DNA from 3 places in the Pseudogracilibacillus sp. ICA-222130 genome. Region 3 is predicted to be linked to each of the others. Evidence: riboswitches for the same ligand, from Rfam matches in the RefSeq annotation. Region 3 holds a riboswitch; each other region holds the start of a gene.

Region 1 (10,765 bases), on a different contig from region 3:
GCTTTTATTTTTTCATAAAGTTCGTCCATATAGTCGATTACTTCTTGTTCTTCCTTTGAAACGACGCGCTCTAGTTGAGTCATGATGCTCGCCTCCCATTTCTTTCTATTAATTCCGTCTATTCCATCTATTCTATATAATTCCTCTATTACTAATTTATCATACATGTATCAATCTAAACAATATTATTAATAGATATTATTAATGCTTTTATGAGATAATAGAAAATACGAGGTGACAAAAATGGAGTTAAGACAAATAAAATATTTTATTGAAGTTGCAAAACGTGAGCATGTAACGGAAGCGGCAGATGCTTTGCATGTAGCGCAATCAGCAGTAAGCAGACAAATTTTTAATTTAGAAGAAGAACTCGGGGTAGATTTATTTATTCGTGAAGGAAGAACGGTTCGACTAACGAGGATTGGGAAAGTTTTTTTAGAACATATGGAAAAAGCGATCAATGTGATTGATGACGCAAGACAAGAAGTGATTGAATATACCGATCCTAAAAAAGGAACCATTCATATAGGTTTTGCAGCCAGTTTAGCATCTTATATATTACCGACGGCTATTTTTTATTTCCGAAAACAGTATCCAGATGTAAAATTCGTGCTAAATCAAGGGACACATAGTGAACTACTTGATTGGGTGAAAAAGGGCGAAATTAATATTGCGTTATTAGGGCCATTACCACAAGACCAAGAGAAAATAAAAAGTACAGTTCTTTTTACAGAAGATATTGTCGCTTTGTTACCGAGCAATCATTCTCTTGCAAACAGGTCTTCGTTAAAATTAATCGAATTGCGCGATGAATCGTTTGTCATGTTTCCTAAAGGGTTTATTTTACACGATGTCATTATGGAAGGTTGTTTACAACGTGGTTTCCAACCGAAAATTTCATTTGAAGGAAAAGATTTAGATGCGATTAAAGGACTTGTATCTGCGGGATTAGGTGTGACATTAATTCCGGAAGTAACATTGGTGGATTGTTTGCCACGTGCTACCGTAAAGGTTCCTATTACCGAACCTAGTTTGAAACGATCAGTCGGTGCGATTATTCCTGCTGAACGTGAATTATTACCAACCGAAAAATTGTTTTATCAATTTATAAAAGATTTCTTTATGCGCTTAGAAGTGTATCAAAACTAAATTAGTGTTACAAATCTATAAACATGCTATGCTAATAATCGCTAAATTTGTAAAAATATATTGCATCATAAAAATGAATATGTTAAGATTAAAACACAATATATAGATGAAATATAAAATTGAATACACAATATATAGTGATTAAGGTGACATACGAAAGTCTTAAAAAGGGAATCTAGTGGGAAGCTAGAACTGCCCCCGCAACTGTAATTATGTTGTTTATATGAAAGGACATGCTCACTATATGTAGTTGTTTATCGAGAGAAAGGCAACACATATAGGAAGGGGTTCTGGAGATACATATAAGTCAGGAGACCTGCCTAATCGCATTAGTTTCACTTCTCCGGGGTGAGGGATTTTCGAAACGGCATGGATATTGAAATAGTACATATTTTGTTGTCTTTTTAGCCGTTTATTCCTCATGCGAATAAACGGCTTTTTATTATACATGTACATACGTAGGAGAACAGGAAACGAAGCGATCACCATATGGAATACGGGGATCATTTTTCAGGAGGGATTTATAGATGAGCATGTTAGAGGTAGAAAACAAGGTAGAAGCATTAATGACGTTGGCACAAGAAGGATTAAATGTAGATGTCACACCATATAAAGAAAAGATGTTCAACGCAACAGAGAATGTGACAGGGTTAGATGTTCACATCGAAATGATTAAAATCGCATTAGAAAATATTGATGAAGCTAATCCGGATTGGACATACTTTGCCAGTCGTTTATATGCGGCACAATTGTATGAACAAGCTGCAGCTAACCGCGGATATGATCCAGCTGAAAAATATGGAGATTTTTATACATTAATTAATCAATTAACGAATAAAGGCATTTATACGAATAAATTATTAGAAAAATATACAAAAGAAGAGATCGACTTTTTAGGAAGTAAGATCGAACAAGAACGCGATAGTTTATTTCACTATTTAGCGATTTATACATTAGCGACAAGGTATTTGGCGACAGACCATGAGAAAAACGTGTTTGAATTGCCACAAGAACGTTGGATGATTATCGCCATGCATTTAATGCAGGATGAAGATCGCGAGAAACGAATGGATTATATTTTAGAAGCTTATTGGGCTTTAAGTAATTTATATATGACGGTTGCAACACCGACAATGAATAACGCAGGAAAAACACATGGACAACTTTCTAGCTGTTTCATCGATACAGTCGAGGATAGTTTACAATCGATTTACGATGTGAATACAGACGTAGCACAGTTATCAAAAAACGGCGGTGGAATTGGTGTTTATATGGGGAAAGTCCGAGGCCGTGGGAGTGCAATCAAAGGATTTAAAGGAATGTCGAGTGGTGTTGTGCCATGGATTCGTCAGTTAAATAATACAGCGGTAAGTGTAGACCAGTTAGGTACGAGAAAAGGTGCGATCGCGATTTATTTAGATGTATGGCATATCGATATTGAACCGTTTTTAGATTTAAAATTAAATAACGGGGATGCACGTATGCGAGCACATGATATTTTCCCTGGGGTATGTTTACCAGATTACTTTATGGAACAAGTAGAAGCACGTGGTGACTGGTATTTATTTGACCCACATGAAGTAAGACAAGTGATGGGGTATAGCTTAGAAGATTTTTATGATGAAGAAAAAGGTGCTGGAACGTGGCGGACGAAATATGAAGAATGTATCCGCGATGAACGTTTAACGAAAAAGAAAGTACCGGCAATTGATATTATGAAACGTATCATGATTTCTCAGTTAGAAACAGGTACACCGTTTATGTTTTACCGTGATGAAGTAAACCGTATGAATGCAAATAGTCATGCTGGCATCATCTACTGTTCTAACCTTTGTACAGAAATTACACAAAATCAATCACCAACAGAGTTTTTAGAAGAGTATATTGAAAATGAAGATGTTATTGTGAAAAAGTACAAAACTGGGGATTATGTTGTTTGTAACTTAAGTTCTGTCAACTTAGGTCGCGCAGTACCAGAAGGTGTTTTAGAGCGACTCATTCCGATTCAAGTAAGGATGTTGGATAATGTCATCGATATGAACACATTGCCGATTTTACAAGCACAGCTGACAAACCAGAAATATAGAGCGGTAGGTTTAGGAACGTTCGGTTGGCATCACTTGCTTGCACTGAAAGGTATCGAATGGGAGTCAGAAGAGGCATTAACTTACACGGATGAATTATATGAACAAATTGCTTATTTAACGATTCAAGCAAGTATGGAATTAAGTAAAGAAAAAGGAGCTTACCGTCTCTTTGAAGGAAGTAAGTGGCAATCAGGAAGCTATTTCACTTCACGTGGATATAAAGGTGAAAAGTGGGAAGCATTAAAACAAGAAGTACAAGAAAATGGTATTCGTAATGGGTATTTAATGGCAGTAGCACCGAACTCATCAACAGCGATGATTGCAGGATCCACTGCGAGTATTGACCCGATTTTCCAAGTGTTCTATTACGAGGAGAAAAAGGACTTCAAAATTCCAGTCACTGCACCAGCATTAGACCATAAAACGTATAACATTTATCGTCGTTCTGCATATATTGTAGATCAGCGTTGGTCTGTAAAGCAAAACGCAGTAAGACAAAAGCATATTGATCAAAGTATTTCATTTAATATGTATGTACCAAATACGATTCGTGCGTCTGTTTTATTAAATTTACACGTACAAGCTTGGAAAGAGGGGCTAAAAACATCGTATTATGTTCGATCTACTGCGAACGATATTGAAGAATGTGAGTGGTGTCATTCATGAGAACTTTAATTGCTTATTTATCTTATAGCGGAAATACAGAAGAGATTGCGGAACATATTGAACGGAAATTAGTATGTGAAGGAATAGAGGTCGATATGTTATCGATTGGCATTGATTATGTACCAGACTTAAGTGTGTACGATTATATATTTCTCGGCACATTTACGTGGGATATGGGTGGAACGCCAGATGAAGTGAAAGATTTTGTATTAGAAGTCGGCTATAAACCGAATAATGTAGCAGTATTTGGTTCAGGCGATACACAATTTGGTGGAGATGCTATGTTTTGTGGAGCTGTGGATAAATTAGTGAAGTTTTATGAGAGTAAGTGGGACGGTTTGAAAATCGAACAGTCCCCAAGAGGCTCCCAAGAAGTATTAATTGATAACTGGCTAGAAGGAGTGTTAGAAGATGTCAGAGTTACTGCTTGAACGTGCAAAAACGTTAGAACCGCGTAACCCGAACAAATCAACGGGGATTTTCGGTGGAAAATCGAGTGGTATTTTAAATTGGAACGACATTGCGTATCCACATTGGTATAAAATGTATAAACGATTAGTCGGAAATTATTGGCAAGCAGATGAGGTGAACATGTCGAGTGATATTAAGCAGTTCCCTACGTTAACAGAAGAAGAACGTGATGCTTATTTAAAAATTATTGGGTTATTATCGACATTAGACGCACCACAGACGAGAACGGCGTTACTGTTTTCATTATATGCGACAGATCCATCTGTCCAGTCAATTATGGCAGTCATCGCACAACAAGAGGCGGTACATAACGAATCATATTCATATGTACTATCTTCTGTCGTTTCACTTGCAGAACAAAATGAATCATTTGAACTCGGAAGAAAAGATCCTGTTTTATTAAAACGAAACGAAAAGATTATGCACCATTACAATAAATTTGCCGAAGAGCCAACGATTGAAAACATCCTAAAAACGATGGTATATACGATTTTATTAGAAGGAATGTTCTTCTATTCTGGATTTGCGTTCTTTTATAATTTAGCACGTCATAATAAAATGGTTGGAACGTCTACAATGGTAAGTTATATTAACCGTGATGAATTAGAACATGGTCGCTTCATTTCGGAAATGTTCCGTGCAACATTAGCGGAAAATCCATCTTATAACAATGAGGAATTTATTTCATGGGTATATGATAGCTTCCGTGATTCTGTTGAATTAGAAATTGAATGGTCGACTTATGTTTTAAAAGATGTGGACGGTATTAATTTAGATGAAATGGCTGGTTATGTGAAATATCGTGCCAATAAAATGTTACGAATGATGGGATTAAGTGAGTTATATCCAGAGTATACGGAAAACCCGATGAAATGGATTCGTGCCTATGTAGATAATTTTGATGGTACAAAAACGGACTTTTTTGAACAAACATCAAGACAATATACGAAAACAAGTGATTTAAACGGTTTTGACGATCTATAAAAACAAAAACAACATAATGATGAGGTTTGGGTATAGTTGGAATACGATACAGACACATGAATTGGGTGAATAATCATCATATACGCGACAAACTCGCTTTATTCATTCGCTAATTCTTGGTCTTATCGATCATTTCCTCTTCTATCCAAACCTCATTTTTATATTTTACATAAGAATGTGCAAACTAATGACAAACGAAGCAAATCATTAGCTTTAAATTGGTTTTTCCTTCATGTATACTATTAAGAAGGAAAGGAAGATAATGTATGCAAGATGATCATCAAGATAAGATTTTCACGAAAGATTTCGCATTTATTTGGCTTGCGAACTTTTTTATTTTTTTAGGGTTTCAAATGACGTTACCAACATTACCGATTTTCGTCAAAGAACTAGGTGGTTCAGATCAATTAGTCGGACTAATCGTTGGTATTTTTACTTTCTCAGCACTTTTGTTTCGACCGTATGCAGGACATGCATTAGAAACAAAAGGAAGAGGCCGAGTCTATTTATTTGGCCTACTTTTATTTATTATATCTGTTGGGACATTCGGTTTCATGACAAGTATGGTAATGTTATTCGTCATGCGTGTTATACAAGGAGTCGGATGGGGATTTTCAACGACAGCTTCAGGTACAATTGCAACAGACTTAATACCACCAACAAGACGTGGAGAAGGAATGGGTTACTATGGGCTTTCTGGTAATTTAGCTTTAGCTTTTGGCCCCGCTCTAGGTCTTTCACTGGTAGGTGTTATTTCATTTAAAGCACTCTTTTTAAGCAGTGCTACATTAGGTGTCATAGCATTTTTGTTATCGATGAACATAAAATATAAAAAAGTAGCACAGTCTCCTCATCGAACAAAAGTAGCCCGCTTTGACGTATTAGAAAAGTCAGCGATTAATCCTGCAATTATATTATTTTTTATTACATTGACATTCGGTGGAATTGCATCGTTTCTTCCGTTACATGCAGTAGAAAAAGATGTAGCTGGAATTGAAATGTATTTTATTTTTTATGCAGCATTTTTAATGTTATCTCGTATTTTTGCTGGGAAAATATATGATAATAGAGGAGATTTATATGTGATCCCACCAGGTATATTACTCGTATTTACTGCGATGTTATTACTTGCATGGTTACCGAACACCGTAACGTTAATAGTTGCAGGAAGTTTATACGGATTTGGTTTTGGCATGATTCAACCTGCATTACAAGCATGGGCGGTAGATAAAGCTGAGGTGAATCGAAAAGGAATGGCAAATGCAACGTTTTTCTCTTTCTTTGACTTAGGTGTTGGGATTGGTGCGATGGTGTTTGGACAGATTGCATTTTTATTCGGCTATAAATATATTTATATCGTATCCGCAGTTTCTGCGATTGTTGCATTAACGTACTATTTGTATTTAGTTTTATCAGGAAGACGTAATCCACGTAAAGCTTAAAGGAATCGAATTTAACGATAAAGGATAGATATGGATGGGGCAAAAATTAACACATACGAATATTCAACAATTATTTTCGCCAAAAATATATGAGCGAGGTTTACAATATTATCATTTAGGTCGTGTTCATGGGTTAAGTTTTAATAAAAACAGTGATGCTTGGTTTGCAGAAGTAGAAGGAACATCTTCTTATTATGTGGAAGTGGATATGAACCACATTGATCAAGGAACGATTAAGCCATATTGCGAATGCCCGAATTTTGCGGTATATCATACGTGTAAGCATATCGTCGCGGTTCTATTAGAAATAAGTGATCAAGAAAAAGAAGCGATAAAAGCGATGAACCGTGCTACTGCAGAACACTTTATTCAAAATGTTTCTCAATATGAATTACATGATACGTCATATGTCTTAAACAAAATACCAATGAAAATAGCGTACGAAATAAATGTGGAATATACAGGGAAAATATGGTTGCAAATAAAGACAGGGACAGACCATTTGTATGTTGTGCATCAAATTCGTGATTTGTTATATCATGCATTGCACGGAGAAGAGCATTTCTTTACGAAAAAATTTAGCTTTCGCCCGGAAGATCATTATTTTTTACAGCAAGATATGGCTATCTTTGAATTGTTACAATCGTCTATTCAAACAGGAGATGTATATACGGATCGTCGTTATGACCCGGGAAATGCTTATGACCGTCGTCATTTACTCCTTTCTCCTTCCAATTTACAATTATTGCTGGAGAAATTACAAAAACGTACGGTGTACCTAACAGGATCAAATGATAAAGAAGTATATACGTCTGTGCAAATAGAGACAGACAAGTTACCGTTGCAATTTTCGGTAAAGGATTATAAAGATAATTTAGCACTATATGTAGAGGGAAATGAAGAGACACCAATTTATGATTTAACGATGTACAATGCATTGTACCAAGGTGGAACATTTTACTTTTTAGGACCATTACAACGAAATTTATTGCATGAATTTGGTCGTGTGGAAAAAAGATCCTTTGTGATGCCAATTCCATCGTCGTTAAAGGACACATTTTTTTCAGAAACCTTACCGAAAATAAGGCAAATTACGCCAGTGGAAATGAATGAGTCCATTCAGGATGATATTGTGGAGGCTCCATTAATCGCGAAGTTATATTTAGAGATGGATGGCGAAAAAATAACAGGGAAACTCGAATATCATTATGGTGCTCATAAAATAGATCCTTTTCAACATACGAAGAAAAAGCAACAAAAAATTATTATTCGTGATATGGAAAAAGAAGAACAAATTATGCATTTTATTGAACAGTCGAACTTTAAATATAATGGGGAAACATTGTTCATTCAATTATATGAAGATGAAGAAGTGTATGAGTTTTTATATACGATTTTGCCACAGTTAGATGAATATGTTGAAGTATATTTAACAGCAGATATTCAGGCGATGATGGCTGAAGTTGAACCGATTCCAAATAGTGCCGTTCGGATTGATGAAACGACAAATTTATTGGAAATAAGTTTTGACATTTCTGGAGTGGAAGAGGCAGAGGTAACGGCGATGTTACAAGCTGTTATGGAGAAAAAACGTTTTTACCGTATGCGAAATGGAACCATTGTTTCGTTGGAAAATGAACAGTTTGCATCCATTCAAAACCTTGTTTCTACGTTAGACATTAAAGATTCGCAATTACATGATGGAAAGATGGAGATACCGGCATACCATAGTATGCAAGTAGATGAATTGCTCGATTTGAAGAAAAGTTATGATCCATCGTTTCGAAAATTATTACAACAATTGCGATCACCAGAACAGACGAGCTATGAAGTTCCAGATCGATTGAATGCGACGTTGCGAGCTTACCAAGAGGCTGGTTATCAATGGTTTAAATCGTTGAGTGAATATCGTTTAGGTGGTATTTTAGCAGATGATATGGGACTTGGAAAAACGATTCAGACGATTACCTATTTAATGTCTGAGCATTCCGAAAACCCGCATTTAGTTATTGTGCCGTCCTCTGTCGTATATAATTGGAAGCATGAGTGTACGAAATTTGCACCACATTTAGATGTAGCGGTTATTTCTGGAACGAGGCAAGAAAGGGCAACATTGATGGATTTACATGAACAGGCAAATGTTTGGGTGATGTCATATGGGACCGCACGTCAAGATATTGAATTATTAAAAGGGCGTTTTTTCCATACATTAATATTAGATGAAGCACAATTTATTAAAAACTATGAAACGAAGACAGCAAAAGCGATACGTGAAATAAACGCCCGTAATTGTTTTGCCTTAAGCGGAACTCCGATTGAAAATTCTATCGACGAATTATGGTCTATTTTCCAAGTTGTATTGCCGGGGCTTATGCCAAATTTAAAGACTTTCCGCGAACTACCGAATGAAAAAATTGCGTCTTTAACACGTCCGTTTATTTTACGAAGAGTGAAAGAAGATGTGTTAAAAGAATTACCAGATAAAATTGAAACGACCTCTATTTCCGAATTAACCGAGGAACAAAAACATTTATATGTTGGATATTTACAACAAGTACAACGAGATGCGCAAGACTCTATAGTTGGAGAAAGTTTCCAAAAGAATCGGATGAAAATTTTGGCTGGAATTACTCGACTACGTCAACTTTGTTGTCACCCTGCCCTGTTTTTAGAAAATTATGAAGGAACCTCGGGAAAGTTAGAGCGCCTGTTAGAAATGATCGAGCAAAGTATAGCAGACAATAAACGGATGCTCATTTTTTCGCAATTTACATCGATGCATGACATTATAAGAAAAGAGTTAGAGAAACGTCATATAAAATACTTTTATATCCATGGTGAAACACCTGCGAAAAAACGTGTAGAAATGAGTGAAGCATTCAATGAAGGGGAAAATAGTGTATTTCTTATTTCGTTGCGTGCAGGTGGAACAGGCTTGAATTTGACAGGGGCGGACACGGTCATATTGTATGATTTATGGTGGAATCCAGCAGTGGAAGATCAGGCGGCAGGGCGTGCACATCGTTTTGGCCAAAAAAATGTCGTTCAAGTCATTCGCTTAATTGCCGAAGGGACGATTGAAGAAAAGATTTATGAATTGCAACAGAAAAAACGTGAATTGATTGACCAAGTGATCCAACCAGGTGAGTCGATGCTTTCTACGTTATCAGAAGAAGATATAAAACAATTATTAAGTATATAAAACAACATGTTTCAGCCATAACTTGGAAAGATTGCTGCAAAACGATTAGTTATTGCTAGATAATCAAATTAGAAATGTACAGAGTAGTTTTCTGGAGATGCCTTACAAAATTTTTATCTACGCCGGAAGAATTCTCTGGCTCTACAATATTTGGTGTTGGTGGAGAAAATTCACTGGCACCTTTTTTATGCATAAAACAGAAAAAATGTACAGAGGATTGGCCCTTTGTCAAATGGTATTGGTGACCCTTTTAAAGTCATCTAATATTTAATGATGTGGAGCCAATAAGAATAGCGTGAATACGTCACTTCGGAAATGTACTCCGCTTTCCGTGTGCGGCTGCTAAGCCAAGTTCAGGCTTTGCCTTCACTTGTCTTATCTAGGCCTTTTTTCACGCAGGAGTCTACGTACATTTCCTACGTTTCATATGGCTGTTTATATACTAGTTACCTTTTCCATTGTAGCTTAAGCTGTATGTTGGATAAGCTCCTGAAATAGGCAATGTAATCCATGATATTTTCGTTCCATTTTTGTAGACCGTGTAATCTTCGTTTTTAACTCCACAACACTCGCAATATGCTGATGTATATGTCAATTTAGCTGTAATAAATTTCGTCATTTCCCTTTAAAGGATAACTAGAACTAGACATTTACCACTTTTTCCTGAAAATGTTCACAATTTAGACAAAAATACTTGCATAAATAGTCAGAATATTATAAAATATCAACACAAGAAAGGGAAGGGGGAGAAAATAATGAGAGCT
Region 2 (10,765 bases), on a different contig from region 3:
ATCTTTTTGTGGCAATGGCTTCTGTTCCTTTATGAAAGGTTGGAGGATATCATTTATAACTAATAATTCATTCTTTGTCGGTAAATCTTGTTCGATTAATTGAAGTGGCAGGTGAATATCTCCATCCTTATATAACACAAAACTAACACTTTGTTTTCCATCTCTACCTGCTCGTCCAATTTCCTGAATAAACGCTTCTATGTTCGATGGCATTTGATAATGAATAACTAAACGAATATTTTTTTTATTAATTCCCATACCGAATGCACTTGTACAACAAATAATATGTAATTGATCATGCATAAATTGTTGTTGTACCTTTAAACGATCATTCGTATCCATTCCGCCGTGATAATAGGCGATAGATCGATGTCCTAAATGCATTTGCAATGTTTGTGCCATCTGTTCTGTCATTTTTCTACTCGAAAAATATATGATGGTTGGTACATGATAATTTTTTAACAATGAAACAAGCATATCTAGTTTTTCTTGCTCATCTGTTACTTTCTCCAATACTAAAGCAATATTTTCTCGATCTATGTTATATAAATGTCTAGCCATATGATGTAATTGTAATTGTCGTTCAATATCATCTTGTACAGCAGGAGTTGCCGTTCCAGTTAACGCCAATACAGGAGGATTCCCTAAAGCGTTTATGACAGCATGCAACCGTAAATAATCTGGACGAAAATCATGCCCCCATTGTGAAATACAATGTGCCTCATCAATAACGAAAAGCGAGATTTTTCTACGAATGCATAGATCCATAATTGTTCGTTGTTGGATTAATTCCGGAGAGATATATAATAATTTATATGCATGGAGATGGCGCAAAATATCCTGTCTTTCTTTCCAAGTTTGCATACTATGTAATGCCACGACTTCTTTAAACCCATAAGCCCTAGCTTCACGTACTTGATCAATCATTAAAGAAATAAGGGGAGAAACGACAATCGTTAAATTTGGTAACACTTTTGCTGGTAATTGATAACAAATTGACTTTCCCGATCCTGTCTTCAGCATTCCTAACACATTTTTCCCTTGTAAGACGTCGTGAATGATTTCTTCTTGTCCTTCATGAAATGAGTCATAAGAAAAATGCCTTTGTAATAATGCTTGTAAGTTTTTCTTCATTTGTCACCTTCCCCTTTCTTTTGTAAATATATGAATGCTAACCGGATTTGAAAATAGGTGATTGATGGACAAACATGATCCTTAATCGGTTTTAATTTAAATGTTTTTGTTCGTTGAATGGCGCCATTTATTTCTTCTATTTTGTCTAATGTGATAAATTGTTCATATGGAAAATTCGGTTCATATAATGCAATTTCAACTAGATGGTCATATATCGTATTTAATTTTAATTTACGTATGGAGGCAATCTTTTCTAATGGATAACCTTGTTGCCATAAATTGTATGTTTGCTTCGTAGAATGGGTTAATTTGGAATGAATCGTTTCATCTCGAATTTGTTGTTTCATAAGGCATAAAATAGGGTGTTGGTCAACATCTATATGTTGTAACATGTAATGAATAACATTCAATGTCTCCAACTCTATATCTGCGATGTCTAACTTATATTTATCAACCAACTGCTGTTTTGATTGCCCAATGATCGTAGCACCTGTCAGTTGATCCACGAATAAAGCAGCTCCAAGTTCCGTCACTTGAACTAATAAACTTCGTAGTTCAATATATAATTTGTCTAAACATTCATTTACACGATCCTTCGTTTTTCCATATACTAATTTCACCCACTGTTCAACAGATCTGTTTTCAACGATCGGAATATATTGTTTGTTTCCGACAGACTTATTTGTCCATACTTGGATTAATAAAAGTAATCGTTCAAAAAAGATGCGATCCATCTGTGCCAATTGTTTCCCATTCAAATGATACATTGAAATTTCATCTTGCAATTGTAAAATAGATTCATCTGTCATATTACATAATGTATATTGTTGGCCCACTATTTTTAGCTTGTCGGCTTCAACGAGTGATAAAATCTCTCTATCGTATACATTTTTGTCTAACTGTTTATAGATAGTAAAAAAACGATTCAAATGAAATAAATTTGCATCTTGAATCGTTTGGATCGATTGTTTTCCTTGTATAATATAATAAGGTGAATTAACGGAGCGTTCACCTTCCATTTTATACAAACAGTATAAAATAATTTGTTGAAACAATGAACTCCTCCTTTTAATGTTGAATATTGAAACGGTCTTTTGCATATCGTTTCATTAAATAAGAAAAAATTGGATAAAGCACCATAATGAACAGGGCATTTCCAATTGCATGATACGTATCATAAGGTAGACCTAAAAGATAGTATGGCCAGAATTTTCCCGCTACTTGGTATGTTACTAGCGATATAATAAATCCATATAAATACCCACAGAAGATTCCATACAATGCTAACATATAAACAGAAATATGTTTTACATATTTACCTATACATCCACTCATTATACCAATTAATCCCCAGGAGAGGACTTGCCATATTGACCAAATCCCCATCCCAAGTAACATATTTGATAAAAATGTAATAAGTAAAGCCAAAACAAATGCAGCGCCTGGTCCCATAATGATACCAGCGATAATAATAATCGCCGTTACTGGTTGTACGTTAGGAATAAAAACTAAAAAAGACCTTCCAACGACCCCTAACGTAGCTAGTATTGCTAATATCGTTAATTTATACGTATTCAACGTTGATTACTCCCAAGGTTGAAAATCAAAATTAACTTCATCTCCATCGGAAAGTTCGTACTCTCCTGCACCAACCATCGCCATTTCATCATTTACAAAATACATCCAAGCCTTTTCTTCTCCTTCTTCAGCTGCTTTTCCATCAATTGACGTAATAAAGCCACCATCTTCTTCAATATCAAAGTTTTCTTTCATAACGTCTAATAAAATCGCACCATCTTCTGTCTTAATTTCCTTTTCTTCTAACACTTCCTCGCCTTTATCCAAAGAAATTACGACATCAATTGTAATCTCCTCTGACACTTCGTTTGTTTCATTGTTTGCTTGATTATTCACAGCGTTATTTGCTTCATTTGCATCATTTGAACACCCGACTAAAACTCCTACAGATAATAATAATGCAGATAAAATCGTCATTAATTTTTTCATTGTAAAACGCTCCTTTATTATAGTATGAAAACAAAAAAGGTTGTAACAAAAGCTCACTCGTTTTGTTACAACCTCTATAAACATATTCATATAGAAGTAGCTTGAACCCCGAAGCTCTTTTACACAATTATTGCTAGGTCTACTGACTTAACCATCATCCTACTTTGGATTCCTTCCCATATCGATGGATACAGTGGATTACATCCATTTCGTCCAGTATTACAGTTGCGAGGACAGTTCTAGATTTACACTAGATTCCCGATGTATGAACATCATTTAGCCAATAATTTTTATGAAATTATTATTGTGGTATGGTGAAATAGAAAGTTGTCCCTTCATGCAATTTACTTTTGACAGAAATGACCCCTTCATGTGCTTGAATAATATGTTTTGTAATTGCTAGTCCTAGTCCTGTACCTTTTTTATCACTTCTCGTTCGTGCTTTATCCGCTTTATAAAAACGTTCAAAAACGAAAGAAAGGTCTTCTTCAGGAATTCCACTACCATTATCACGTACTTCCACATGTAAAGAATCTTCTTTTGATTGGACTACTACTTCCACATGACCACCATTTGGTGTGTGACCGATTGCATTATCGATTAAATTGGTGAAAACTTGTTCCATTCGGTCAGGATCAATGAATAGCAGTGGCTGCTCAATATCCATTGTTAATGATAATTGTACACCATTTTCTTCTGCCATGCCATAAAATTTTTTGTACACTTTTTCTACAAACATTTGTGTGTCTATTTCTTCTTTATTTAACTCAATATGGCCAGCTTCCATTCTTCCAATATCAAGTAATTCATTCACTAAACGACTCATTCTTAAAGATTCTTCGAGAATAATTTGAGCAAGTTCATTTTTCTCCGCTTTACTTTCTGCAATATCATCTACTATTGCTTCACTATATCCTTGCATTAAAGCAATTGGTGTTCGTAACTCGTGAGACACATTAGAAATAAAGTCTTTTCTCAATTTATCCATTTGTCTTTCCTCTGTCATATCACGTATAACAGCAACTGCACCACGAATATATGTATCATCATATAAAGGTGTCATAATCATTACCCAATTTCGTCCTTGTAATTGAACTTCTTGAATAACTTCTTTTTCTTCTTCAATTACCTTTTGGAACACGGCATATACATCGTCAGGTAATTGCTGCATCGTTTCATCTGAAATATTATGCTCAAAATACCAATCCCGTATAAATTGTTCTGCGGGTGGATTAATTACAATTACTTTTGCATCCCTCGTTAAGGTAATAACTCCATCTGCCATTGAATTTACCAATCGACTTAATTGTTCTTTTTCATGTCGTAATGCATCGATATGAAAATTTAATTGTTTCCCCATTTTATTAAATGCAACAGCAAGTTCTCCTATCTCATCATTAGATAACACTGGAAGTTTCGTATTAAATTCTCCTTTTGCCACTTGGATAGCTGCTTTACGCATTTGAATCAATGGAGCAGTAATTCTCGTTGATAAGAAAAATGCAAAAATGGTCGTTAAGACGATTGCAATTGCTGCTCCAACATAAATAATTCTTGTCGTTTCTGCACGTGTTTGGTTAATGACATCCAATGATTGTAAAACATAAATAGCGCCTTGTTGTTTGCGCATTGGAATACCAATAACCATTATTTCCGAATCATTATTTGGTACGGTAAGTTTTTCATTAAACACTTCGTTTTGTGTTGCTACATGCAACATATCTTCATTGACTACCGGAGATATCTCTTTCACCTTAGTTAAAGACTGATTGGTCGTTTTTGATTCCCATAATGATTCATTATGTTTATATAAAAGCACTTTACTGGAAGGTTCTTTTACCGTCTCTACCAAATCCATTACCATATCTTTATCATCATGTTCTTCTACGATCATTGAAATTTTAGTCGCTGCTTGAATCATTGCTTTTTCGGCTTCTTGTACGTGAAATCTTTCGAAAAATTGTAACAGTAAAATCGATAAAATAAATAAGACAAAAGAAACTAGCAATAAAATCGTTATTGCTAGTTTCCCTACTACACTTCTCCAGAACATTATTGTTCTTCTACCTCTAATTTATATCCGATTCCCCATACTGTAACAATCATTTTCGCTGCTTCTTTTGAAACACTTGTTAGTTTTTCACGTAATCGCTTCACATGGGTATCAACTGTTCGTAAGTCACCGAAAAATTCATATTGCCACACTTCTTTTAACAAATCTTCTCGTTTATACACTTTATCAGGCGACTGTGCTAAAAACACTAGTAACTCATATTCTTTAGGAGTTAGCGAAATTTCTTGATCATTTGCAGTAACACGATATGCATCCAAATCAATGGTTAAATGTGGAAAAACGATTAAATTATTTGTTTGCATAGACGTTTGTTTCACATTCGTTTGTCCTGTTCTTCGGAGTACGGCTTTCACACGTAAAACGACTTCACGTGGACTAAAAGGTTTTACAATATAATCATCCGCTCCAACCTCAAATCCTTGAACACGGTTTGATTCTTCCCCTTTAGCTGTCAACATAATGATTGGTGTATTTTTCTCTTCTCGTAATTTTTCACACACTTCAATACCGTCCATTTCAGGCATCATAATATCTAATAAAATACAGTCATAATCGTTTTCTAATGCTTTCTCTAATGCTTCCACACCATTTTCAGCTTCTTCAACAACGAAGTCTTCACGTTCTAAATACATTTTAATTAAGCGACGAATACGTTCTTCATCATCTACTACTAAAATTCTATTCGACTCACTCATCTAATCGGTCCTCCTACTACTTCTTCTATGTTTCTTACATCATTTACTTCATATTTTAAGCATAAGAGTGTAAACCTGCAAGTACTAAGTTTACAACGATAATATTAAACATGATAATTGCAAACCCAACAACTGCCAACCAAGCTGATTTTTCTCCATGCCATCCTCTTGATAAACGTAAATGTAAAAACGCTGCATAGAAGAACCATGTAATTAGTGCCCATACTTCTTTTGGGTCCCAGCCCCAAAAACGATCCCAAGCAATTTGCGCCCATATCGCAGCAAAAATTAATCCACCTAATGTAAATAACGGGAAGCCAATCGCTACTGCACGATACGTAATTTCATCAACTAAATCTAAGTTTACATTTTTTACAAACCTTTGGATTGCAGCACCGACTCTTTTACGTAAAATTAATCTTACAATACCATAAATGATTGTACCGATTAAAAACGACCAAACTAAAGTATTAAACTTTTTAGGTGCTTCATTTCCTTGCATCCATGTTGGAGCGTTAAAGTATGGTTCCATACGATCTGCTGTAGTTAACTCAAATCCTTCGGGTCCTGCAATTGCTGGTAAGTGATATACCATTTTTATATTTTCATTCTCGTTTTGGACGAAAGTTGCTTCATAATCCATTGCATTAAATGTAGACGTAATAATAACAAATCCTAACGTTACAAATAATGAGTATAAAATTATTTCTAACCATGTTGTTTTAGACGAACGTTTTGATTGGTCAATTTTCTTCACTAAATAAATTAATCCCGCAACAAAACTAATTGCTAAAATTCCTTGTGATAAAGATACCGTAATGACATGGATAAATAGCCAATTACTTTGTAAGGACGGTACTAATGGTGAAATTTCACCTGGGAACATACTTGCATAAGCAATGATTAACATTGCAATTGGTAATGCAAACAATCCTAATACATTTAAACGATAAATAAAGAATAGAATGATAAACGCTAAAACGATACTCATTCCTAAAAACGTAACGAATTCAAACATATTACTTACAGGTGCATGTCCACTTGCAATCCATCTTGTCACAAAGTATACGACCTGTGCAATAAATCCAATGATTGTTAAACTAATTGCAATTATGGATGTTTTTGTATTTTTACCATCTGTTGTTCTTTTATCACGAATGGTTGCCGCAAAAAAACCTGTCGCAATTAAATAAACGATAAATGCAGTATATAAGGCATTACTACTGACACTCAATAAACTCTCCATCACTCGAACCTCCTAGGCTTCCTGTTCTTCCTGCTCTTTTCTCTCTCTTTCCTCTTGGTCCACGACCATCTTAATATTCGTATCTGCAATAGCTTTCTCAATATCTTTCTTTAAACCAAACCAGTTTTTGTTCGTATGTGCCGCCATTGCAATACCATTACCTTCGGGATTTATCCAAACTCTTCGGTGTTGCCAATACATTCCTTGAATAACTCCGATCATAAAAATGGCTGCCCCAACTACGAAAAATGGTAATGTATAATCTTTACGAACAGTCAGGCCACTTACATAACGCATCTCAAAATCAACAATTCCTAACTTATATTGATTTTCCCCTGTTGCATCAATATTTTTTCCAATCCCAACAAAGCTTATTTCCTTTTCTCCTGTATCCGGATCTGTTATTTCGAATACAAAAGCTGGATTTCTTGGGAATTTCGATACAGATCTTGGTTCTCCGTTATCCATCTCATAATCTGGGTAATATTTGTTAATATGCACTTCCATTCCATTGTCTAAAGTATATGTTTTTTCAGGAGACATTAAGTTTTCAACCTTCACTTCTCCTAATGGTGTTTCATCTTCATCATTCACATCATACACTTTAAAGGTCATGCTTGAAAACTCATTTTCTTGGAACCCTGATTGATACAATGTATACCCATCAAACTTCAATGGTTTGTTCATTTGAATGGAACCTTCTGTAACTTTTTCTAACTCTGGTTCTACTCCAGTAATTTTTTCTCCCACTACTTTAGAAATGACAACATCTGTTTGATAGTTTTTATGGGTTAATTCCCCTTTTTGTTCCATTGCTGCTTGGAATTTCTCATCGTCTTCATCATATGTTTCTAATATAAAACGATTATTTTTAATATAATAATTCCCATTTGTACTAGGGATTACTTTCTGTTCTCCTTCGCGCACCCAAACATAATCATCTAAAAATAAAAAAGGTGTCATACGTAAAATAGCTGCTAATAAAATAATAATTAATCCAATATGATTTACATATGGACCCCAACGAGAAAAACGGTTTTTTTCTGCTAAAATATTGCCATCTTTGTTCATAATTTTATAACGTTGTTTTTTCAAGCGATCCACAACTAATTCTTGTTCTTCCTTTGATACATTTTCAGATAAACTATATAAACGTTGACGACTTAAGAAACTACTATGACGTTTTGGTTGTTGATTTTTTAATGCGCGACGTAATGGCACAAAACGATCAATACTACATATAACTAACGAAACACCAATTAATGCAATTAAAATCATATACCACCAAGAACTATATAAATTATGTAGTCCTAACTGGTAGTAAATTTTTCCTAATAACCCGTACGATGCTTCATAAAACACTGCAGGGTCTCTATTTTCCGCTTCTGCAGGAATATACATCTCTTGAGGATAAATCGTCCCTAGTCCAGATGCAATTAATGCTAAAACGATGAGCCATACACCGACTTTTACAGAAGAGAAGAAATTCCATATTTTATCGACGATTGTTCGATTATATGTTTGTGACCTTCTTGCTGAACCTTCATACCGCATATTTAGTAATTTCGATTTATCGTTCCCATCGATATGTTGGTTCCGTTCAACCGGCTTTCCGCATGCTTCACATAAAACCGTTCCTTCCGGGTTTACGTGACCACATTCACATTTTATTTTATCCAATTCATATCCCTCACTATACATCGAGTTAGTTAGGTGCGATCATTTGAAACTTTTCCTCTAATGTTTCCAATGTTAATGCACCGGCAACAACCTCTACAATCTTACCTTCCGCATCTATAAAATATGTACTTGGAATTGGACCAACACCATATAAATCCATTACATCACTTTGTGTATCATGTAAAACTGGGAATGTTAAATTGTATTTATCGATAAATTGGTGAATGACTAACTCACTTGCATCCAAACTTACCGCCACTATTTCAATATCATCTTCATATTGTGGATACAGATTTTCCATGTATGGCATTTCCGCTTCACACGGCTTACAGTATGTTGCCCAGAAGTTTAACATAACTCCTTTTCCTTTTAAATCACTTAAACGGATGCTTTCTACTTCATTATTTTCATTTATTTGTGTTAATTGAAAATCTGGTGCTTGATCTCCTTCCTCATAAACGTCTTTATCTGCTGTTAAATTAAAGTATAATGCATACCCTACTGCTGCTAAAAGAATCGCTAACACAATAAATCTGAATATATAGCGCTTTTTCTTTTTATTTTGTTTCTTATCTAGATTAGTTGTCCCCATCTTTATTCACCCCAAAAGACATTATACCATTTATTTTCCATTCAAATTTGTCTATTGTTTAACATTTTTCGTTGCTAAATTCTTTAAAGATGTTATTTCTTGTTTCGTTAATGGGCGATATTCTCCCGGTTGCAAAGTTCCTAAGTCAACAGAACCATACTTTTCCCGTTTAATTTTTATTACTGGATGCCCTAAACCTTCAAGCATTCGACGAATATGACGGTTTTTACCTTCATGTAAGGTAATACGTAAAATCATCGTCTTCTTTTTCTTATCAATCGACATGACTTTAAAATGAATTGCTTTTAATACATCTCCTTCATCTCGTACACCTTTTAACATACGATCTAAAACTTCACGCTTTGCAATTCCTTCTACCTTTACGATATATTCTTTTTCTATTTCATGTTTTGGATGCATCAATAAATGTGCGAAATCCCCATCATTTGTTAACAATAAAATACCAGAAGTATTGTAATCAAGGCGTCCAATTGGATAGATCCTTTCTGTTACATCTTCTAGTAAATCAATGACCGTCTCTCTTCCCGCTTCATCATCTAGGGACGTAATATAACGACGTGGTTTATTTAATACATAATAGACGTGTTTTTCTTTATCAATTGGTACATCATCTACACTAACTTCATCTGATTGTGACACTTTTGTACCTAAAGTCGTTACAAGTGTACCATTTACCTTCACACGACCATCTAAAATAAATTGCTCTGCCTTTCTTCTTGATGTAATACCACTTTGTGCGATTACTTTTTGCAATCTTTCTAATTGTTCACCCATGTATATCTTACCCTCATTTATATTATAGTTCGTTTCGCTTTTTATCATACCATACTTAAAAACAACAAATAAAGCGTTTAAAATTATAAACGCTTTACATCAATAGTAATTTCACAATGATTATGGAAACAATGACACTAACAAAATCTGCCAGAAGCCCAACTTTCATCGCATATTTCATTTTTTTAATTTGGACCGCACCGAAGTAGACAGTTAAAATATACAATGTCGTATCTGTACTTCCTTGCATCGTTGCAACAAGTCGTCCAATAAAGGAATCTGGTCCATAGACTTTCGTTAACTCGGTCATCATAGCTAAAGAAGCCGTACCTGAAATTGGTCTTACGATTGCCAAAGGTACAATTTCTGCAGGAACACCAAAAAATGCTAACACCGGAACAAATAACTGGATAAATGCATCTAACGCACCCGATTCTCGTAATATAGAAATCGATACAAACATTCCTAATAAATAAGGTAAAATGGATATCGCAATATCGATTCCTTCTTTGCCACCTTCGACAAACCATTCATATGCTGGA
Region 3 (10,765 bases):
AAATAACATTTCCACGTTGTTGTTTTAAAATACCCATTGCAATTTGCAATAAAGTAGATTTTCCTGTTCCATTTCCACCAACTAAAGCAAAGAACTCTCCTTTTTGAATTTGGAGGTTACAATTTTTCAAAACAAGTGGCAATGTTTTTTCATACTGAAAATATATATTTTCTATCTTTAGTATCGTCTCAGCTTTTCTCTCAAATGGTAAAATCTCTTGAAAATGATTCGTCATTTTAGAAGCACGATTGTGTAACCATGTTCTCGTTTCTTTCACATTTAGTGGAACTTTTTGGGAGTCCTTTTCCTCTATCGCTAAAAACAATCTGGAAACAGATGGAAGATAAGGTAAAAATGATCGGTCATTATTCTCGTATATTTGCTTAATGACATCACGACTTTTCCCTTCGTATGCAATATTTCCTTCCTCTAACATGATGACTTTATCTGCCATAGAAAATAAATCTTCTAGTCGATGTTCAACAATAATGATGGTCATACCCATTTCATTATTTAATCGTTCTAAAATTTGTAATAGTTCTTTCGCTGCAATAGGGTCTAATTGAGATGTCGGTTCATCTAACAACAATACTTTTGGACGTAATAATAAAATGGATAGTAAATTAATTAACTGTTTTTGTCCGCCAGATAATGTCGAGGTTTGCTTATATAGTAAATCTTCTACACCAAAGAAGTGTACTAATTCCGAAAGACGTTTTTTCATTTCAATATAAGGTATATTCATATTTTCCATGCCAAAAACAATTTCTTGCAATACCTCATCCATGACAATTTGATTATCTGGGTCCTGAAAAACGAACCCAAATTCCGTCGTTAATAATCGTGCATCCCATTCATCCAATGATTTTCCATTATAATAAATTGTTCCTGTTTGTTTACCATATGGTGCTAATTCATGTTTTAATAAACGGAGTAAAGTTGTTTTTCCACTTCCACTAGCACCACATAATACGACAAAACTCCCTCGTTCTATTGAAAAGGATATTGGTTGAAGTACATTCTTTTCCATATCTGGATACCGAAATGTTACATTGTCTACTTTTAAAATTTCCATCGTAACCACTCCATCCCTTCTACGATCAATGGTAATGAGATTGCTAACATCATACAACACAAGACAATCCAATCGCCCGGATAAAATTGCAATGTCCCTAATGTTGGATAAATAACGATTTTTCCATATCCAAAACTAGCCCCTAACATACCAATAATTAATATAACGATTAATATACTAAATATTATCCAATCTGATTTTGTCATTTTATATAATGTATAGGACGATTTATTTCCTGATTGATATCCTCTAGCTAGCATCGAATCTGCTGTTTGAATCGCTTCTTCTAAAGACCATGTTAATAAAGTTTGAAGCATATTCATTCCATTGCTTGCACGATCTTTTAAACTACCACGAAACATTGTCATACCACGCACACGATAAACTGCATTAATTTCGTCATATCTCTTCTTTAAAAGAGGCACAAATCGAATAGAAAGCATCATTAAAAATGCCGTTCTAGGTACAATATTTGAAAACAAGTACAAAAATTTATTCCCATTTAAAATCAAATTAAAAGATACAAATAAAATAATTACCGTAATAAGAGTTAAAGCCATCGTTATACCAAACATCAATGCTTCTAACGTGATTTGTCGATTACCAACATAAAATAAAATATGTGTGCCTCGTGATACTAAAAGCGGATTTAGTAATGCAAAAATAGTTCCCATTATACATAATGGAATCATCCACTTTCTCAATGCTTTTCCATTATCATGTGTAATATTTACAACGATGAACAAACACATTGCGATCATCATAAAAACAGGATGATTGTATAGCATAATAAATATTCCGGAAACAATATAATAAAAAAATAAAATAAATGGATGAAGACGAGAAAAGCCATTGTTCATGACATTCACCCCATATTCTATAAATACGATGAAAACCGATCTACTAACAGATCGGTTTTCACGTACATTATTTATCTACGATACGGCTGTAAGTTCGCATTTAAGTCTTTCCCTAAATCTAATGTATATAAAAATTCAATATTATCTCCTGGTTGAATTTTTACAGCCCCTACACCACGATCAGGAAATACGCCATTTATCCGATACATCCAACCACTACCTTGACCACGGTCAAATTCATATACATTTGCCAAGCCTCTCACATATGCACTACTTCCGCCACCTGTTACATCGCGATGAATTCCTTTTTCTTTTGTAATGCGATTTAAAGCATCTAAAACTGTCTCTCCATCATTCATGGTGACTTGTGTAGCTCCAAGTGGAACTTCACTGGAAGATATTTTAATAGATAAAGTAACAGTCTTTTTCTCTTCTTTAGGTTTAGAAGGAGTAGGCTTTGGCTTCGTTTGTTCTGTTTTTTTAGTATCCGATTGATTGGAGCTTGTTTCCTTTTTCGGTGCCGGCTTAGGCGATGATTCTTTTTTAGTCACACTATTAGACGAACTAGATGAATCACTATTCGTCGAACTAGATGTGATCGACTGGTGATTTGATTTCTTTGTCTCATTTGAAGCCTTTGGTTGTTTTTCCTTCGTTTCTTCTTTTTCTAGTTGTGTAGTCTGTTTCTCTTCTTCATGACTGTTTTGCTTATCTTCTTCGTCTTCTTTCTCTTCCGCTTCATCAATCTTCTCTACATTTTTATCTGTTTTATCTGTTTTGTCCGTGTTCTCAGTTTTGTCTGTTTTCTCCGCTTTATCTTTGTTCTCAGTTTTGTCTGTTTTCTCCGTTTTGTCCGTTGTATCTTTCTTGCTATCTTTCTCTTCAGTCTTCTTTTCTGTCTCATTACCCAAATCATTTTCTACTACTTCTGTGGATTCATTATTATTTTCTAGGCCTGTAGGCTTTTGTAACGAAGCACCACAGGCTGAAAGAATAAATAATGCCGTCATAAGTAAGACAATAGGAACTAATTTTTTTAATCGTTGCAACTCTATCATCCTTCCTTATTTTTTTAATGCATTTTTTCTTCTCAGAAGAATAAAGCTAAATCCAATCATCATAAACAATAAACCGATGAGCATATAATTGTACATATTTGTAGCTGTATTTGGTAATTGCTCATCATTATCATCCATATCTTTTATATTTTCCTCACTATGATGTATACCTTGATTTGATTGTCCGATTACTTGGTCATCCGCCTCTTCTGAGTCTTGCTCTGAACCTTGTCCTGAATCTTGTTCTGAGTCTTGCTCTGAACCTTGTTCTGGGTCTTGTTCTGAATCTTGTTCTGAGTCTTGCCCCGAACCTTGTCCTGAGTCTTGCTCTGAATCTTGTTCTGAACCTTGTTCTGAGTCTTTTCCTGAATCTTGTCCTGAACCTTGTTCTGAGTCTTTTCCTGAATCTTGTCCTGAACCTTGTTCTGAGTCTTGCCCTGAACCTTGTTCTGAGTCTTGCCCTGAACCTTGTTCTGAATCTTGTTCTGGGTCTTCTTCTGAATTAGATGTTTCATCATCAGTTGATGGATTTTCATCTACTTCATCTTCTAAGTCAACTGTACCATCCAGATTCTCATCATCTGTTACTCCGAAATCATAAATAGATTTTCCTTCTTCCACAAACAATTTATACGCTGTTAAAGCTAAGAAAGCTTGTTCTGTTGCCATATCATTAGCTTCACTGTCTCCAAATAAATGAGTAAATCCACCATTATCTAATTGATAATTTAATAAATGGTCTACAACATTTACTGATCTATTAAATTGTTCATCTTTTGGATCCATCCCATTCGCAGTTAATGCAATAATAACTTGCGATGCGGCTTCACTCGTAACACCACCTACATCTTCTCCGCCATCAAAACCACCATCCGCATTTTGAACGGAACTTAAAAACGCGAAACCATCTTTTATTGCTTTTTCTACTTGATCCTCGTTTTTATATGGTGCAAGTGCTGTTAATACCATAGCTGTGATGTCTATATTCGGAACATCGTATTGTTCATTTAAATTCCATGCTCCATCTTTTCTTTGATTTTCTAGTAATTCTTCAATAATTGCTTCTCTTGTCCATTTTGCGTCTTCAGGAATATCAAACTGTCCTGCATCTAATGCAATTAAAGCAAACGCTAAACCGTTATTTCCCTGATATGTCATCGTATCAACAACAGTACCATCATATAATGTACGATCCGGACTATTATAAATTAACTCAATTAAATTAACACCGTCCACATTTCTTGGATCCACTTCTAATGCTAAAGCTGCTAGTGTTAAACGCTCGACATCAGTGATCGTTAAACGGCCATTTTTTAATGCGCCTACAATTTGTTCATTTACATTTTTCACGAACACATCTTTATATGACTTTGGTAATTTCTCACCTGATTGATATAAGCTAATAGCTAACCAATCACTGTCTACACCTGTCTTTAATACATAATCTTTTAAAGCAGTTAATGCATTCTCTGCTGATTCCTCAATTTTAGGCTTTTCATACGTAACGATAATTTCCTTTTTTGCCTTATTATTAGATGAATCCTCTGCTTCAACTGAAATCGTATTTTCTCCTTCTTTCAGTTTTACAGCATAAGAAGTAGATTTTGTTGGTTTAACCGTTTTTCCATTTAATTTTACGTCAGCATCTACTTGTCCATCCACATCATCTTCTGCTTTTACGCTAAATTCAATTTTTTCATTTAACACTTTTTGTCCATCATTTATACCTGTAATTGTAATGGAAGGTGGTGTTGTATCTTTTTCTGGAACTACATCTGTATCAATCACTTCAACTATCGTATATGGACGAACGATATTATTTTCCCCGGCATCATTTAATCGCTCAGCTGAAACATGGTACGTGCCTGTTTCGGAAAATGTAATATTTACCTTACCATCTTTATCTATTAGAACTTTTTCTCCATCGACTTCATATGGTTTTCCATCTATTAATATATGGGCACCCTCGACAGATTTTTCTCCTTTTAGAGTAAGTGATAACGATTCATCTACTTTTGTTTTATATGATTCCTTATCGAACCATGTATAAGTTGAATCTATATAATTTTCAACAAAATATAAAACGATAGAATCTCCATCTTTAACCTTAAAATCCGCTACTCCTACTGGTGCAAACTCATTATTTACGTAGTACATCCAACCACTTAAAGGACCTGCAGAAAATTCTGCTGCATCTCCTATCTTTTGAATATAGTTTCCACCATTATTTAAACCAAATTGTTGATCATCTTTCGGATCAAAACCATCCACTGTTTCTAATGCACGAATAATTGCATGAATTGCTCTTGCTTCGTCATGAACCAGTGATTTACCATTATTGTTGTTGTTAATATATTCCATTAAGTCATATGGAGATACTTCCACCTCTGTTGTCGGCACTAACGTTTGTCCATGTGATTCCACTCGAACATTTACCTTAACAGGGGGAGCTCGATCTTTTAAGTTTTCCATAGCTTTTTCTAATGCCTTTTGCGCTTCATCTATCTCTTCTTGCGTTGCATCTGTCTTATTTAAAATAGCTATAGCAACTTCTAAAGCTTCCTCAAATTTCTTCTTACTATCTGTTGTTTTATCATCTAATGTTTCGTTCTCTGCCTTCTCAATACTTGCTTCTAATTTTGATGTATCAACTTTCGGTTCATCGTTAATGGCAAAAACACCATAAGTTGAAAAATCTGTTGGATGAATAGTAATAGTACGTTTATCTTGATCTATTTGACCATTTTGTTTCACCCATTGATTTTTTTCTTCGTCATAATAAAATATATCTACATCTTGTTTTGTAAGATCCACATTTTCATTCACTGACATTGTTAATTCAAATGGATCTTCACTTGTTGCTTGATGATTTAACGTAAAGGATAGTACATTCCCTGCAACAGACAAATTATTATCCACTAAGTCCGTTTCTTTTGTAACATCTTTTACCTGAATGGTTGTATTTTCTGGTAAGTTACTTGGCATAGTAACCGTATTTTGTGTATCAGCAATCTCAAATATTTCCTTTGAATGTGCCGTTACTTCTTTATTAAATGGTAAAATTGTTTCTTTTGGTTCTTCTGAATTCCCTGGTAACTCAGGAATATCAAGTTCATTTTTCATTGAAATAAAAGGTGATTGTCCGTGTTCCACCGTAGCTAAAGCGAGTAAAGCCTGTTCTGTCGCCATGCCAATAGCACCTGCTGATTGCTTCTGCCACCAAAATGAACCATCATCTTGTTGATAATCTAATAAATCTTCTAATAAACTACCATTTTCTTTCGTCCATTTATCACTATATAAATCTTCTCCAACTGCAGCAAGACCCATTATAACGGAAGATGTAGTATTAGCATTCGGTCCAAACATTCCCGGATATTCATCATTTTCTACAAATTCCTCGTGTATATAATCAACTGCTCTTCCAACAGCTTCCTTAACGTCCGCACGCTCCATATGTGGTGCTAACGCTAATAGTGTCCATCCTGTTGCATCTGTATCACCGAAAAGGCCGTTATTACTTTGCTCATTTAATATCGATTTAATATGTTTATCTTGATCATAATCTGCATCCACTAAATCTAATGCGATAAAAGCCCAAGCTTCTCCCCATATTGTAGAGAACATTCCTCTATCATTTTGCAATTCTAATAAATCTTCTACTAAATTTTGCTCGCCAAATTCATATGGGTTTAATCCAAGAATTAATGAACCTATAACAGCGCCTGCGTTTTCATTAGGATCTTTGGATGCTTCTGTTTTCCCTTCAGACCAATATGTAAAATCTAACCATGGATTACTATCTTCTTTCCACGGAAAATCCTTTTCTAAATTTTTTAGTCCAGAACTCCATAATGCGGAAAATACCCAAAAATCACTATGAGATCCTTTGTATGATTCAGTGTATTCAGGTTGATTATTTTTATAGTATTGAACCGTTTTATTAGTAGATGCATCTACTAACGTTTTAAGTTCTTCCTTAGATAACGTTTTTTCCTCAGATTCTTCGTCAGATTCTTTATCGGATTCTTCATCAGATTCTTCGTTAGATTCCTCATCAGATTCTTTTGTTGTTTCTTTCGTTACTTCTTCCGAATCTTCTGACTTATCATTTTTGTTATCTTGCTCTCCCTCTTCTTCACTTAACTCTTTCGAATTCGGTTGAGCTTTTGTACTATCTTTTTCATTATTTTCCTTTTTTACTTCCTTTTTATTCTCAGTTTCCTTATTTACTTCTTTTTCTTTATTATCATTTTCGGTACTACCTGTTTCATCCGGTTCTTCTACAGTATCTTCGTCTACCCCTTCAGTTTCTTCCTTCATTGTTTCCATATGTTTTTCTTCATCAACCAACTCATTAGCAAAAATATTTGTTGGTAACCAGGAAACAAACATTACTAATATCAATAAAATTGATATCAACTTATGAATTTGTTTCTTGCCATTCCTCATTAAAATTCCCCCTTCGTATTTAAATAGATTTGACTTATTTCCCCACACAAAATAACCTTGAACATTCCGGTTCTGTTCAAGGTTATCGTATGAATATTTATCATAAATACACGTATGTATGCATACATAGGTATAATATATGAATGAATATTTCCCCTTAGTCCCGGAAGGTTCGAAATAATACTCATCTTGACAAGTCTCCTGACTTAGGATCATTGCAATCGCCTTTTCCTTCCCGGATATTTATCCAGTGGATTCAAAAGCTTGCTTCCCATTACAGTGGCCGGACCGTTCAGGATTTTCACCTGATTCCTTATTAAGTTGCATATGCAACATCAAAATGAAATATACAGTTATTTATGTAGGTATAATGTACACCCATCTTATATCATAGTACAACTTTTCTGAATTTAAAAGCATCTTTATAACTATGTCAGGAAGTAAATGTAAAAAGCAATAAAAAAAGTGTGAAAAAGGAGTTTCCTTCTTCACACTCGTTTCCTATATTATCTTAAAAATGCAGTTGGATTTGTAATGTTGCCATTATTATGTACTTCGAAATGTAAGTGAATACCTGTCGAATCACCTGTCGCACCCATGACCCCAATTTGTTCTCCACGCTTTACTTTTTGGCCAGATTTCACAGTAATTTTTGACATATGTGCATACAATGTTTTTAAACCATTACCATGATTTACAATTACCATGTTTCCATAACCACCGGAATTCATCCCAGCCGATTCTACCGTACCAGCTTCAGCCGCATAAATTGGAGGGGATGTGCTTCGATCCGTTCGAGCAATGTCAATCCCTTTATGCATTGCTCCCCAACGCTCTCCAACATGACTAGAAATATATCCGCCATCTGTCGGCCAACCTAATGATGAGTTACTATTTGCAGTATCAACCGAAAAAGATGTTCCGATATCTTCTGCTTCCTTTTCTGCCTCTAATAATGCTAATTCTTTATCTTCTAATTTTAATTTTTTCGTTTTAGCTTTAAATTTCGCTTCTTTTTTCTTTATTTTTTCTTTCTTTTCCTCTGTTAACTCTTTTTGCATTTCTGTATTTTGCTTAATTTGTATTAACTCTTGCTCTAAATCTTCAAGTTGGGCAAGCTTTTTCTCAACTTTTGCCTTATCTTCTTCTAAGTCTTCAATTAAACTTGCATCTGACTCAGCAATCGTATTAACTGCACTTGCTCGACTAATAAAATCATTAAAATCTTCTGCACCAAATAAAATTTCGATATATTGAATGTCGCCACCACTAGATTGAATCGATTTTGCACGTTCTTTTAAAATGTCAAAACGTTTTTCGATTTCCTCTTCTAATTTTTCAATTTCCTTTTCTACTTGCTTTATCTCTTTTTTTGTTTCTTTCATTGCCTTTTCATTTTGTTTCAATGTTTCTTTATATTCTTTTATCTCTATATTAAGTTCCTTTATTTCTTTCACTATTTTTTCGATTTCTTTATTCGCTTTCTTTAAGTCTTTCTTTATATTCTCTCTATCTTTTTGAATATCTTCTATCTTTTCAGCTGCAATATCATTTGTTGGATATAAAACAGTTCCTGCAAATAAAATTGCTACTGCTAAAAATAACTGTACATATTTCAATACATCTTACTCCCTTCCTCTTTTTGTCCCCAAAGCATATTATAACAATCTAACATTTCATGCGAATGTGATTCTCATTACAGTTTATTATCAAATTTCAAACAAAAAATAAGCACATATTACTATTTCAGTAACTTATGCTTATGTGACTATACAATTATTTCAAATTATGTAATAACTGTTACATTGCATCATTTACAAATAGGTTTGTACAAATAATATTTATTTCCAGCTTGTCCCAGTATCAACCTACTACTAACAAGAAAATGAATATATAAAACACGTTCATATCAAAGATTTACATATATACAAACAAAATAAAACTAGCATGAAATAGAGTGGTCCTCCACCTATTTCATACTAGCTTTTCGTTATGAAACTTAATTATTTAACTCTTCTTACGTGACCGTTGAAAGCCTTACTCCAGTAAGGATTATTCATGCTTACGATTTCTACTCCTCTATCAGACTGAGATCCGATGAACTGTCCTCCACCTAAGTAAATTCCAACATGTCCATCTGTTTTGTACGTATCAAAGAATACTAAATCTCCAGGTTTTGCGCTGCTGTAATCTACTTTGGAACCAACACTTCTCATACCTGATGTACTTCTAGGTAAAGAAATTCCTTCTTGCTCATACGCCCAAGATACGAAACCAGAACAGTCAAATTGTCCAGCTGCTGGATTTTTCGCTCCAAATACATAAGATGAACGACCGATATACTGTTTACCAGCTGAGATTGCTGATCCACCTGTTCCAGTATATGCTGGTGCACTTTCTTTCTTTTCCTTTTTAGGAGTAGATGATGAAGTGCTTGTAGCTGATGAACTGCCTGTAGATGATGAAGTACTTGTAGCTACTTCACTGTTATTATTAGATCCATTAGAATTCGATGTGCTTGCTGTAGAAGCATTGGATGCATTGGATGCATTGGATTCATTGGATTCATTTGTTGACGATTCAACTACTTCTTCCGCCGGTGCAGCTAATTCCGCTAAAACACGTGCCTCTAATTCCTTTAATTCTGAACTTTGAGATGCTAATTTAGATTTTTCTGTTTCATACTTATCTTTTTCTGATTTTAATTGTGCGACTTTTTTATTCTCTTCTTCTTTTTGATTTTCCATCGTAGAAGCGATTCCTTCAAGTTCTACTTTTAAGTCGTTTTGTTCTTCAATTTTTTCTTCTACTGTTTCTTTATCTTTCTCGTTCTCTTCAATTAACTCAATGTCTGAATTTGTAATTGTCGTTACTGCGTCCACACGACTTAAAAATTCAAGTGGATCCTTTGAACCTAATAACACTTCCATATACTGAATGTTTCCACCGTTCGCTTGATAAGAAGCTAAACGTTCTTTTAAAATATCGTTACGTTCTTCAATTCTATCGTTAATCGTATCTACTTCATTATTTAATGTATTAATTGCTTCTTTTACTTTTTTCTGTTCTTTTTCGTTAGCTTTCATAGCCGTTTCAATTCTAGCAATTTCTTCATTAATACCCTTCATTTTGTTTAATGTTTCTGCTAGTTTTTTCTCTGTTTTAGAAAGTTTTGAATCAACTTTATCTTGTTTTTTATTAATCTCATCTAAAGAAGGTTCAGCACCAACTGCATCACTTCCTATAAATACTCCACCTAATGATACAACTGCTACCGTACTTAAAGTTAATAAAGTTTTCTTCAACTTAAAATCCCCGCT

Evidence for each region. A riboswitch is a leader RNA that binds a small molecule or an ion and turns the genes downstream of it on or off. The one in region 3 is predicted to bind cobalamin.
Region 1: it holds a riboswitch for cobalamin, as region 3 does, so the genes downstream of both, WKT09_RS03435 (ribonucleoside-diphosphate reductase subunit alpha) here and WKT09_RS08435 (DUF4430 domain-containing protein) in region 3, are expected to answer to the same signal.
Region 2: it holds a riboswitch for cobalamin, as region 3 does, so the genes downstream of both, WKT09_RS02715 (DUF4430 domain-containing protein) here and WKT09_RS08435 (DUF4430 domain-containing protein) in region 3, are expected to answer to the same signal.

Annotation. Positions count from the first base shown of each region.
Region 1 covers NZ_JBBKBG010000004.1:1,322-12,086, forward strand. The annotation lists gene gdhA (NADP-specific glutamate dehydrogenase) at 1-83, opposite strand, end outside; gene WKT09_RS03430 (LysR family transcriptional regulator) at 244-1,149, shown strand; cobalamin riboswitch at 1,276-1,487, shown strand; gene WKT09_RS03435 (ribonucleoside-diphosphate reductase subunit alpha) at 1,677-3,902, shown strand; gene WKT09_RS03440 (flavodoxin) at 3,899-4,333, shown strand; gene WKT09_RS03445 (ribonucleotide-diphosphate reductase subunit beta) at 4,314-5,357, shown strand; gene WKT09_RS03450 (MFS transporter) at 5,624-6,799, shown strand; gene WKT09_RS03455 (DEAD/DEAH box helicase) at 6,834-10,001, shown strand; gene WKT09_RS03460 (hypothetical protein) at 10,757-10,765, shown strand, end outside.
Region 2 covers NZ_JBBKBG010000003.1:16,146-26,910, forward strand. The annotation lists gene WKT09_RS02700 (RecQ family ATP-dependent DNA helicase) at 1-1,134, opposite strand, end outside; gene WKT09_RS02705 (helix-turn-helix domain-containing protein) at 1,131-2,189, opposite strand; gene WKT09_RS02710 (ECF transporter S component) at 2,203-2,712, opposite strand; gene WKT09_RS02715 (DUF4430 domain-containing protein) at 2,719-3,141, opposite strand; cobalamin riboswitch at 3,257-3,441, opposite strand; gene WKT09_RS02720 (ATP-binding protein) at 3,443-5,194, opposite strand; gene WKT09_RS02725 (response regulator transcription factor) at 5,194-5,910, opposite strand; gene ccsB (c-type cytochrome biogenesis protein CcsB) at 5,966-7,156, opposite strand; gene resB (cytochrome c biogenesis protein ResB) at 7,169-8,836, opposite strand; gene resA (thiol-disulfide oxidoreductase ResA) at 8,862-9,428, opposite strand; gene WKT09_RS02745 (pseudouridine synthase) at 9,480-10,223, opposite strand; gene WKT09_RS02750 (spore maturation protein) at 10,318-10,765, opposite strand, start outside.
Region 3 covers NZ_JBBKBG010000018.1:192-10,956, reverse strand. The annotation lists gene WKT09_RS08450 (ABC transporter ATP-binding protein) at 1-1,075, opposite strand, end outside; gene WKT09_RS08445 (energy-coupling factor transporter transmembrane component T) at 1,063-1,935, opposite strand; gene WKT09_RS08440 (DUF4430 domain-containing protein) at 2,007-2,984, opposite strand; gene WKT09_RS08435 (DUF4430 domain-containing protein) at 3,000-7,445, opposite strand; cobalamin riboswitch at 7,620-7,800, opposite strand; gene WKT09_RS08430 (murein hydrolase activator EnvC family protein) at 7,952-9,064, opposite strand; gene WKT09_RS08425 (C40 family peptidase) at 9,449-10,750, opposite strand.